Regions from separate parts of the Paenibacillus sp. R14(2021) genome, predicted to be linked through region 2. Evidence: riboswitches for the same ligand, from Rfam matches in the RefSeq annotation. Region 2 holds a riboswitch; the other holds the start of a gene.

Evidence for each region. A riboswitch is a leader RNA that binds a small molecule or an ion and turns the genes downstream of it on or off. The one in region 2 is predicted to bind cyclic di-GMP.
Region 1: linked by a shared signal. The riboswitch ahead of KXU80_RS18780 (penicillin-insensitive murein endopeptidase) and the one ahead of KXU80_RS25195 (PilZ domain-containing protein) in region 2 are both predicted to bind cyclic di-GMP.

The regions. Positions count from the first base shown of each region.
Region 1 covers NZ_CP080269.1:4,031,230-4,037,305, forward strand. Annotated here, with positions in the region: gene KXU80_RS18760 (polysaccharide biosynthesis protein) at 1-953, shown strand, start outside; gene mazG (bifunctional methyltransferase/pyrophosphohydrolase YabN) at 1,011-2,489, shown strand; gene KXU80_RS18770 (HU family DNA-binding protein) at 2,671-2,943, shown strand; gene KXU80_RS18775 (RNA-binding S4 domain-containing protein) at 2,946-3,227, shown strand; cyclic di-GMP riboswitch class I at 3,523-3,598, shown strand; gene KXU80_RS18780 (penicillin-insensitive murein endopeptidase) at 3,721-6,076, shown strand, end outside.
Region 2 covers NZ_CP080269.1:5,445,401-5,451,476, reverse strand. Annotated here, with positions in the region: gene KXU80_RS25215 (cupredoxin domain-containing protein) at 36-482, shown strand; gene KXU80_RS25210 (dehydrogenase) at 546-860, shown strand; gene KXU80_RS25205 (hypothetical protein) at 941-1,123, opposite strand; gene KXU80_RS25200 (O-antigen ligase family protein) at 1,211-3,295, opposite strand; gene KXU80_RS25195 (PilZ domain-containing protein) at 3,409-4,128, opposite strand; cyclic di-GMP riboswitch class I at 4,217-4,310, opposite strand; gene KXU80_RS25190 (HD-GYP domain-containing protein) at 4,346-5,428, opposite strand; gene KXU80_RS25185 (GGDEF domain-containing protein) at 5,456-6,076, opposite strand, start outside.

The sequences.
Region 1 (6,076 bases), 1.4 Mb from region 2:
AGAATGCCCAGGCGGAAGGGCTTCTGTCCATCATGATGCGGCTTGCGGCGCTCGCCATTCCGGTCACGCTGGGCGCCCTTGCGGTTCCGGCGCTTGGCGTGGTGGACGCGTTTACGGTTCCGCGGCTGCTGCACGGAACCGGTCTGCCGCAGGACGAAGCGATGACGCTATTCGGCCTGTACAGCCGGGGCCAGCCGCTTGTGCAGCTGGTCGTCATGGTTGCGGGCGCGATGGGCGGGGCATTCGTCCCCGCGCTTGCGGGCTCTCTCGCGCGCGGCGATGCCGCGGCCGTGCGGCAGCAGGCGGCCATCGTGCTGCGGGCCGCATGGGGTATCGGCACAGCCGCGGCTTTGGGGCTCGCGCTGCTGGCCGAGCCCATCAATATGATGCTGTACGCGGACGCTGACGGCTCGCGTACGTTCGCCCTTGTCGGGTGCACGGCGCTTGCCGGCACCGTCAGTGCGCTTACGGCGGCCGTGCTGCAAGGGCTGGGCGCGGTGCGCACCCCGGCCCTGCTCATGCTGGCCGCGGCTGCGCTGAAGGCGGCGCTGAACGCCGCCCTCGTGCCGGCCTTCGGCACGGCCGGCGCCGCCTGCGCCGGCATCGCTGCGCTCACGGCGGCCGCCCTGCTGGGCTCGGGAGCCGTCTGCCGGGCCGCCGGCGCGGCTGTGCCCGCGCGGCGCGCCGCGGGCATAGGACTCGCACTCGCGGTCATGGCCGCGGTGCTCGTCCTGGCCGAGCGCGGCGGCGCCCCGCTGCTCGGCCTTGCGCTGCCGCCGCGGGCGGCAGCTGCAGCGCTCGCGCTCGGGGGCACCGCCCTCGGCGGAGCGCTCTTCGCCGCCGCCGTGCTGCGCTTCGGCGGCCTAACCGCGCGCGAGCTGCGCGCGCTGCCCGGCGGCGATGTGCTCGCCGCCGCGCTGATTAAATGGCGGCTGCTGCCGCAAGACGCCTAGCCTTTTACCGACTGCGTTGATACGTTTATGCGTTCAAGATAAAGGAGGAAGATCGATATGCAACCTACGATTACCGTCGTCGGACTCGGATCCGGCGATGAGAACCAGCTTACGCTCGGCGTGTGGCGCAAGCTGCAGGAAGCGGAGCACCGCTACGTCCGCACGGACAAGCATCCGATGATGCGCCTGTTCAGCGATAATGAGCTCGCCTACGAAACCTTCGACTCGCTGTATGAGCAGATGGATTCGTTTCCCGATGTGTACGAAGCGATTGCATCAAGCTTGATTGAACAAGCGGCTGCGAAGAAAGCCTTGATCTATGCGGTGCCCGGCCATCCGATGGTGGCAGAGCGCTCCGTGCAGCTTCTTCGCGAACGCTGCCCGGAAGCCGGAATCGACCTGCATATTCTCGGCGGTGAGAGCTTCCTCGACCAAGCCTTCACCCGGCTTGGCTTCGACCCGATCGAAGGCTTCCAGCTCCTCGACGCTGCGGAGCTCAAGCCGTCGTTGATCCGCACGGAGCTACATACCGTTATCGGTCAAGTGTATGACGAATTCACGGCCTCCGATGTGAAGCTGACGCTGATGGAGCTCTTGCCGGATGACTATCCCGTGACGATCGGCCATGCGCTCGGCGTGCCGGGGGAAGAGAAGATCTTGACCGTGCCGCTCTACGAATTGGACCGCACGCCGGGCTACGGCAACCTCTCGCTCATTTGGCTGCCGCGCTCCACCGATGAGCGTCTGCGCAACCGGACATTCGAGCGGCTGCATGAAATCGTCGCGATTCTGCGCAGCCCCGAGGGCTGCCCGTGGGATATGGAGCAGACGCACCAATCCATACGCAAGAACTTCATCGAAGAAACCTATGAAGCGATCGAAGCGCTCGACAATGACGACCCGGACGGCATGCGCGAAGAGTTCGGCGATGTGATTTTGCAGGTGATGCTGCACAGTCAGATGGAAGAGGAAGTCGGTACGTTCTCGGTGTATGACGTCATTCAATCGCTTAACGAGAAGCTGCTGTTCCGCCATCCGCATGTGTTCGGGGATTCCGCTGCCGGCGATGCGCAGGAGGCGCTTGAGAACTGGGAGCAGATGAAGGCCGAGGAGAAGCGCCGCAAAGGCATCGATCCTTCCCAAGCCTCGCAGCTTGACGGCATTCCGCCGGATCTGCCTGCGCTCATGAAAGCGTACAAGCTCCAGAAGAAGGCGGCGAAGGTCGGGTTTGACTGGAACGAAATCGGTCCGGTGCTGGACAAAATCGAAGAGGAGCTTGGCGAGCTTCGCGAAGCGATCGCGCATCAGGATGCGGAAGAACAAGCCGGCGAACTCGGCGATCTGCTGTTTGCCGCAGTGAATGCGGCGAGGTTCATCCAAGCCGACCCGGAAGAGGCGCTGGCGCGCACGAATATGAAATTCAAGAAACGATTTTCATATATTGAGGAGCAGCTTCGTATAAGCGGGCGTTCCTTTGACCAAACTGATTTAACAGAGATGGATCGCTACTGGGAAGAAGCCAAGCGGCTGCCCTAGCAAACCATTCAGAAGAATCGTCAAAAAACGGCTAGTTTCCTCATAAAACTGCAAAAAATTTTTCCAGTCAGGCAGGATTTATTTGCTAACAGGCAGAATACTAGTTTTGAGGAAATTAGGCGATGCGGCGGCGACAACGCTGCCTACAACCATATTTGAAATTTTAGGAGGCAATTTTACAATGAACAAGACAGATCTGATCAACAACATTGCAACAAAAAGCGGTTTGACAAAGCGTGATGTAGAAGCCGTATTGAATGGCTTCCTAGGTGAAGTAACCGACGCTCTTGCAGGCGGCGACAAAGTACAGCTGATCGGTTTCGGCACGTTCGAAACGCGCAAACGTTCCGGCCGCACGGGCCGCAACCCGCAAACAGGCAACCCGATCACCATCGCGGAATCCAAAGTTCCAGCGTTCAAAGCCGGCAATAAATTGAAAGACGCGATCAAGTAAGCGTGCGTCTCGATAAATTTCTCAAAGTATCGCGATTGATCAAGCGGCGTACCGTCGCGAAGGACGTGTCCGACCAAGGGCGCGTCTGGATCAACGACCGCGAAGCCAAGGCGAGCAGCGACGTCAAAGCCGGCGACGAGCTCAAGATTCAATACGGCCAGAAGATTGTCACCGTCCGCGTCGAGCGGATCGCGGAGACGACCAAGAAGGACGAGGCAAGCGGGATGTATACTTTGTTGAAGGAAGAATCGCGTCAGTCCGAGAACAAGCTCGACTGGCAATAGGACAAGAAGGCCGCGCTCAGCATCTTGCTGGGCGCGGCTTTTTTGTGCGTATATTGCCTTGTTCGAAATTCAGCGGCGCTTCCAACTTCCAATATGCATCGCCTTCTGTGCAAGCTTCAGGCGCTCGCCTCACCGATCCGTGCAATGGCCGTCACAATCTTCCGCACACTAAATGACAACTAGGTGTATTATACCATTTATTTGAATATAGGACTATTTACCTATTTGAAAATCGGTTAAATTTGGTAAACTCAGGATGATCAAGTAGTCATTTCGATAGAAACGACATCATAGAATCCGATAAAGGCAAATCCGCCGCGAGGCGGGGACGCAAAGTCATGGGTCCCACGTTGGATCGCCAGACTGCCGAAGCTGCTGCTTACACCCCTGACACGCTAACGTACAATGTCTTAGGTTCCGCATGCCGATATTCGGCATGCGGTTTTTTGTCGTTCAACCAAGAGAAAGAGATAGAGAGAGAGGGAGACGGGATATGAAGAACAAGACGAAACATACCGTAAGAGCCATTTCAAGCGTAGTGATTTCCTCGCTGGTTGCAGGGCTGATGCCTGCGGCATCATGGCTTGGGGTCGGGGAGTTGACCGCTTCCGCAGCCCAGCGTTCCATGAATGCCATGCTGGCGCCGTTTGCGTCGCACGCGACCGTGCAGCTTGCGCCGGAGTCGGCGGAAGAAACCTGGTGGCAGCATCCGAATGCAACGGAGACGCCGGCTTACCATACGTTCAACGATGCCAAGGTGCTGCTTGCCCAGGAGGAAATCGGCGAAGAGAAAGGCGGCGCGCCGGGCGCTTATCTGCGTTTGGAAGTAACGGATCCCATTTTGCCGGCCGATAAAGGCACGATGACGTTCGCGTGGACGGATACCCTTGCGAGCTGGATTTCAACGCAGTCGGGCGAGCCGATTGCGCCGCCGGCAGGGTACCAAGTGACGCTGCAGTTGAAGGATATCAAGCGCGATACGAGCTTTACCCTGGTCAACCAGCGCGTCGACCAATCCGGCAAGAATACCTATGCGTGGAACGGCAAAGATTCGCAAGGCAAGCCCGTGCCGGAAGGCTATTATTACGCGCAGCTGAGCGCGGAGCCGGACACGGTCCAGTTCAGCAAACCGGGCGCGAAACCGGGCGACCCGCCTATCGTGAGCGATGTCCCGCTGCCGGGTTATCCGGGTCAGTTCGCGCGCATCGTCGTGGACCGCACGGCCCCTGAATTGGTCGCGATCCATCCCTTGGGCGGCGGGAAGCTAGCCGTCGAGGCAAAGGACGATGTCGGCGGGCTTAAGGTTATCAAAGCCGAGGGCGGCGGGCAGGCCGCAGAACGGACTTTCTCGTCGGCGCCTTTGCAGGCGGCCTATGCGTTCACGCCCGGCGACGGCGAGAAGCTGAAGGTCACGCTGACCGACGAATCCGGCAACAAGGTTACGGAGCAGCTTCCGCTTCATCCCTTCGTGCCGGGAGGCGGCGACCAAAGCTACAGGCCGCGCGCGGAGGCGCAGATCGCAGGCAACAACGTCAGTATTAACTTGGATACCGGCAACGGCCATCAGCGGTTTGAGGGATTCCAGCAGGCTGGGCCAGGGCAAGACCTCGATCTTTATTTTACCTACAACCATCAGAACCGGGTCAAAGGCATGCTCGGCTACGGCTGGAGCTTCAGCCTGGACTCCCGCTTGAAGAAATGGCCGGACGGCGACATCACGTGGACCGGCTTCGACGGAACCGAATATTGGTTTCATGCCGATAACGGCGCTTATGTCACTTACGCGGACGGGCAGAAGACCTATTATCCGAAATTGAAGCTGGATACGGAGAGCACGAATCCCGAGGATCTTAACGCGTTCATTATGGAATGGCCGAATCAGCTCCGCTACCGGTACAAGAACGACGGTAGGTTCTGGATGATTCAGGACCGCGATGACAATGAAATCTTCTTCTCGTGGATCAGTTGGCCGACGTATCACGGCGGGCTGGATTACCGCATTGAAAAGGTTACGGATACGGCCGGGCATGACGTGAGCTTCCAGTACGTGCCGGGTACGGGCGAATTGTATTCGACGGTCGTGACGGAGCTGGACGGCAGCGGGAACCAGCCGGGCACGAAGCGCAAGTTTTACTTTATGTATGATGCTGCCGGGCAGTTCGTCGGCTACCGGGACCCTTCGCAGCGGATCACCCGATTTACATACGACGCGCTTCACCGCGTCGACCGCGTCATCGACAACGGCAGCAGCGACCGCGAGCAAAGCGGCATCACGCCGGATGCGGTCGTCACGAAGTGGACCTATGATACGGATAACCGCGTGCAGCGGATGTCCATGACGCGCAAGCAGGATCAGGTCGAAGAGTTCGTCGGTGCCGCCTACGACGGGCAGGAAGCGGTCGTGACGCAGCCTTCCGGCGCCTATACGCTGCGCTTTACCGATGCGAACCGTCCTTCTGAGCGCGTGCGGACGGTAACGACGGCGGACGGACAAGTCGAGGCGAAGACGGCGTTCGTATATGACCGGAACTTGCTTGTAGAAGAGACGGATCCGATGGGGCGCTCCCAGCAGTACCGGTATGACGGACATGATCGGCTTGAAGCTCAGATGAACCCTGCGCGCACGATCCTGACCTCCGCTTACGATGTCGACGGGGATCTGATCTCCGAGATCGGGCCGGACGGCTACGATGTCCGGTACAGCTATGTCAAGGACGGGCGCCATATCGTGAGCCGGACAACGACGACCAAGGTCAGCGATCCAGCGGGCATTCACGAAGCTTACGACGTCATCACGAAAGAAGAGTATCTCGCTAAGGGCCAGCTGTCCAAACGCACGGACGGCGAGG
Region 2 (6,076 bases):
AAGCGAATCTATCGAAAGGTCAGGTGAAGAGAAAGATGTCGAATATCTTTGTCATCAATCGCAAACAGCTCGCTCTGTTCGCGCTCCTGCTGCTCATTGTCGTATTTGCGGCCGTATGCCTGCGGTGGAACCAATCCCGCGCCGCCCTGGCTGCACCGAAGGAAATGAAGGTTTTTCAGCTCGTAACCGGCGAATTTAAAACAAAGACCGATGACGGGAAGGAGCTCGAGGTCTATCGCTGGGATCCAGGCTCCATCGTCGTCCACAAGGGAGATGCCGTCGAGCTGCGCATCACGGGCGTAAACGGCAAATCGCATCCCTTCGTCATTCAGGAGCTCGGCGTTAAAGGGGAAGTCAATAAAGGACAAACGACAGTCGTTCATTTTACCGCGGATCAACGGGGGACCTTCGCGATTGAATGCCTCGTCCACACGTCGATTTCAAACGGCGGACCGATGGTCGGCTACCTGACCGTGGAATAGCCAAGAGCGTGTGGCACAGCGCCCGGCTTGCGCATATATAGGGGAAGAGAGGAGTCGGTTACGATGAAACCTTCCACTGCCCAGAAGCACACCTCCGCCTATCCCAGCGCCCGCAAAATCAAACGTGCCTGCGAGAACGAGCTGTACCGCACCGTAAAAAGACTCGGTGTTTATATTCCGAAAGAAAAGCTGGAGCTTGCCGAGAAGCTTTATATACAGAAGGTTTTTCTGAACGTGCAGTGGATTCACGAGCATGCCAGCAACCGCAAGCTGCTCTCCGACTGGTGGGACGAGAACGTCAGCGCGGACATTGCCGCATTGTGGGAAGTGGATCAAAGCAAGCTGTGCGCGGCGTTTCGCAGCGCCTTCGGCGGCTGACCGAGCCCGAAAAATAGAACAGCAGCACAGCTCTAAAGCGAGAGAGCCGTGCTGCTGTTGTCGTAAATGAGGGATTAGCGTTACCCGATAATAGCAAAGGTTTCGACGCCGGCCGGAATCGTGCGGGTACGGAACTGGACGCCGTTTGCGTTGAAGACGCGAAGCGTATACGACACGTTGGTCAGCGTGCCGATGTTGCCGAAACGTACAACACCGAACCGGTCGAAGAAAGCGGTCGACACGATTCGATTATTGTGGATCAAGCGTGCGAAAAAGCCTGTCGTGTTGAACGATGGGAACAGCGCCAGCAGCTATGTTCTTCGCAGCTGCGACCGGCCTCCGATAGCTCGCTACCTCTTCTCAGCGAGCGGATAGGTACCAAGCTGCGCCAGCAGTTGACGGTTCTGCGCAGCTGCCTTTTGCGCCGCATCGGTCACGGCGAACTTGCGGTCGTTGGCCGTGTATGGCTTCTTCAGCGCCTCGTAGCGCTCGAAGAACAAGGCGGCTGTTTCAGCCGCCAGGTTCGCCTCCGCCAGGCGCGAAGCGGCTCGCAGGTTCTGCGCGAGCTGCGCCATTGTGACGACTGCTTCCGACTGACTGCCCCAGTCGAAGCGGTCGTAGGCCAGTGCGCGGCGCCAGTAATCCGCGGCGCCGATCACGTCGCTCCGCTCGGCGCACTCACGGCCGAGCGCCCGCAGCAGCGGCACGGACTGCGGCTCATAGCGCAGTCCGGACGTCAGCAGCACCGCCCGTTCCGAAGGCGGTGCATGGTCTGCGAGCTCGATGCGAATCGGCGTCCAATACGGATTCGCATCGAGCGCCGCGCGCAGCGCGGCCGTCCGTGCCGCGCCGGAGGCGGCAGCTGCCGCCTCGCGGTGCCGCACGGCGGCATCGAAGCGCCAGCCGAGCAGCGCGGCGGCGGCGAAGCAAACGGCGGCCGCGCCAGCCCCCGCGGCCCGCCAAGCTCGAACCCTCGCGCGGCCGCGAACCCCGCCGCGCTCCTCCCCGCTGGAGGAAACGACAGCCCAGCCGAGCAGCAGCAGCCAATAATAGCCGTACTCCATATCAAAGTCGATGGCGGCATGAAGCAGCAGGATGCCGATGGGGAGCAGTCCAAGCCGGTTCCCGCGCCACACCGCGCTTAGGAGAATGAAGAGAACCGCAGCCGCGACAAGCAGGCCCATAACGCCTAGATCAAGAACGAGCTCCATGAGGCCGCTATGTACTTCATTGCCCACATAGGGCTGAGACTGAATACCGGTAAAGAGCACGCGCCATGTGTCGCCGCCTCGCCCGAAGAAAAGCGCCTCTTGAATAAGCTTGCCGGCATCAGCGTAGAACAGACCGCGGGCTGCGAAGGTATCGTAAACACCGCTAAAGCCATATAGGCGGCCATGTATGGACGAAGGCAGCACCACAAGCAGACTGAGCAGCACGGCAGCAGAACAGCCGCCCCAGGCGACGGCTTGAACCAGCCGAACCTTCGGGCCGGCAAGCAGACGCCGCAGTCCCAGGAAACCAACAGGTGCTGCAGCGCAGATGAGAATCAGGAGCAGCTCCTCGGTTACGGTCGCTCCCGCCCTCCCCTCTGCAGCCGAGGCGCGTACGCCCGCATGCACAACGAAGCGGTATGCCGCTCCGCCGCATAGCAAGGCCCAACCGGTGTACAGCAGCCAGGCGCTGCGCTCCAGCCGGCCGAGCAGAAGAAGGCCGGCCAGCCAGGCTGCAGCGGCAGCAAGCCAGGCTCCCCGAGATTCCGTAAGCAGAGCGGTAAGCATGAAGGGAACAATACCGATGGCATGGAGCAGAAAAGACGCCTTCGTCTTCGCGCGCAGAAGCAGCGACCCACTCCAGACGACATAAGCGCATGCCGCCGCTCCCAGAACGTTCGGGTATTGAAGAAAGCCGGCTAACCGAGCACCAACGACCGATAAACGGGGATCTCCCGTCGTCATGATCATGTCCGGAAACGACAGCGCCCCCAACCAGCCTGCCAACGCGCAGCCCATAACAAATAAGCCGGAGACGTATATGCCCGCTGACAGCCAAACGCGATGCGAAGTCTGCCCGAACGCCGCATAAAGAATAAACAGGAACGCTGCATAAGCACTCCAGCGCAGCATCTGCTGCAAACTTCCTAGCAGGGATGCCGGCTCATGTAAAGCAGCCAAGCCGTAGAACGCCGCAATGAGCAGCAGGCCATACACAGCTGCAGGGATGCTCGCAGTCTGCTCACTGAACGGAGCAATTCCCGCTCTCATCCGGTTCCTAATGAGAGCAGCCCCGATCGTGAACGCTCCGCACATCCCTGCCAAGCACAGCAGCCACTCCCAACGGTAGAACACTTCATCAAAAAACATCCCATACCGGTATGCCGCACCGGAAAGCACAGCCGCGAATACGATTGTACCTGCCCCAAGCCAGCCTCTACGCATGCCGTCCCCTGCTTTCCTAACGTAAGCTCTATTGCCATTATTGCCCGATTGGCAGTAAAAAAGAAGGCGATGCCCGGGTTTTCCGATGCACGCCTTCTTCAATGATTATCGTACTACTTGCGCTGCTCCTTCCCGCCCTGCTGCTTTAGCTTAAAGTAAGCTTCCACTTGTTGACGAAGCAGGTACGCACGAAGCGTCCTCCGATGCTGTTCATCCAGCTCCAGGAAACGGGCTCCGTAGAACTTTACAATGCCGCTCTCGTCCTTTCGAATGATCTCCAGTTTAGCTTCGAAAGGCGCTCCTAAATCAAGCGTGACACCCACAACTTCTCCCGCATTCATATACGGACCCGCCGAGATGCGAAAGCCGATACCGGATTCGCTCAAGTTGCTCGCGCTCAGCTCGAACTGATCCTGCGCCGCGATCATGACTTGTTCCAGATCGGACGTCTCGACCTTGCGGGAAATCGTACGCCTCAGCTTGCCCGAGAGGGCGACCTGAAGCCGCTGCGACTCCCGCTTCTCTTCATGTCCCGCGAAGGCGCGAGACGGGAAGAGAAGGGCGATGGCTCCTTCTGCTTTCGCAATGACCGTAGATTGCAGCCGGTGAATGCCGACCGACGTATACAAGGTCAGCTTCACGGGATCACCCAGTTCGAAGCTCTTGAATTCCGACATTTCAATTTCCATCATGTCGCCTTCGATATAGGTCAAAATACCCGTTGATACATAGCCTTCTCGTTCGACAACTGTTCGGCTGTGGAGCAGCGCCTTCGTTTGAAACGCGGGCTTGTCCGCCCCATAATTGTCCTTCCGTGCATACATGGCAGACATGCGGCATTCCCCTCCTTCACATGAAAAAAGCGCTCCCTCTGTAACATGGATCCGCTTCCTGTAGACCTGGATGACTCCAGGCTTGCATTTCGGCAGCCAGGCTGTCATTCGTTCGTTTCAAGCGAACATTAGACCCTATGGCTTTGCGTCCCTGCCTTTCGGCAAGTTTGCTAGTATCGATGACTATGAAGTTGTGGATGACGTTGGTCCAGATGATCTACACTTCCTTGACAATCATAAGGCTGTGCTCGTCCTTCAAATCAATTTGATACGCAGCCTTCGGCGGTGCTCCGTCAGGCTCCCTAATAATGCGTACGACAGGACGATGAACGGCGAGCTGGTTATTCAGCGCTACAACACCAATTTGACCTGTGCTGAGCAGCACCGTAGTCGCCACGGGGTAGATCGAAATATGCTTGCAGAACATCTTTATGAGGTCCAGATCAAAATACGTATTGCCGGCAGCAAACAAAAACTCAATCGCTTCCGAAGGCGTAAACCGTTTACGGTACGGTCTGTTGGAAGTCAGGGCGTCAAACACGTCCGCAATTCCGATAATTTGCGCATATTCATGTATCTCGTCTCGCTTCAGCTTACGCGGATAGCCCGAGCCATCATAGCGTTCATGATGCTGAAACGCGCAATGGGCTGAGAGCAATGAAATGTCATGCTGCGCCCGGATGATGTTGAAGCCTTCTTCCGTATGCTTCTCCATCTGGTTCCGTTCGGCCGGCGTGTATACGCTGTTCTTCGCGAGCAGCTCCTTCGGGAGCTTCGTCATGCCGATATCGAAGAGCAGTGCGCCCATCCCGAGCTCTTCAAGCTGATTGCGGTTATAGCCTTTAGCTAGGCCCATAATACCCGCGAATATCGCAACATTCAAAGAGTGGTTGAACAGGTAGCTGTCGGCCACATGGATATTGGTAAGGCTGACCATCATATCCTCGCGCCTGACGAGATCCTGCACGATATCGCCAAACACCTTCCGAAATGTTCGGCCAAGCTCCGGCGCTATCGTCCTTCCCTTGATTTGAGGCTGATCCATCAATGTATTCATCGTCTTGAAAATGTTCGCGGAAGCCGATTTTCGCGTGTCATCCTGAATGGCTTCCGTCGGCTCCAGTCCCTCAGAGAGAGGATCATCAATGTATACGTTATCTATGCCCAGACCAGCCAGCCTGTCAATGAATCGCTGGCTCAATTCCACGCCGGCGCCAAGCAGTACGTTTCCATTTTCTTGCAGAATAGGGCGGGCCAGCTTATCTCCAGGGGCAACGGAATTGATGTGAACTTTTCTCATTGGTGTATCCCGCCTTTATCGCTTGCTTCATGCTTGCAGCGCTGCCGGTTCGGTTTCTTGCACTTTGCGTACATACTTATCCGCGTACATTCTCGTGTCTGCAGCCAAGGTCAGCTGAGCTAGATTCCCGCCATGTTCAGGGAAAGACGCGGAGCCCACCGAGACTGACAAGCGAAGTCCGGATCGTCTTGAAACACTCAGCAGCTGCTCATGAATTCGTTTCGTTATTCGTTCGATTCCTTTGTCGTCGGCATACGGACAGATCAAAATGAATTCGTCTCCGCCCCATCTGCCTGCAATTTCGCCGCGTTCCGAACAATTTCGCAGCGTCTCCGCAATCAAGGCAAGCGCCTTATCGCCTTGCAGATGCCCGAATCGATCATTTACTTCCTTAAAGTCATTCACGTCAAGCAGTATAATGGTCATTTTCTTGCGTTTACGTTCCGCTTGCTTCAGCAGTTTATTGAAATTCACTTCAATGAATCTGCGGTTATACACGTTAGTCAAGCAGTCAATCGTCGACTCTTCCTTCAACCGGTCATATTTGCGTCCGAGCATCCATCCCCCGGTAAGCATGCTCGACGCGAAAACAACTACGCCGAGCTGAACAGAAAACAGCGAATGTCCAATAGCCGTCATGTAGCATAA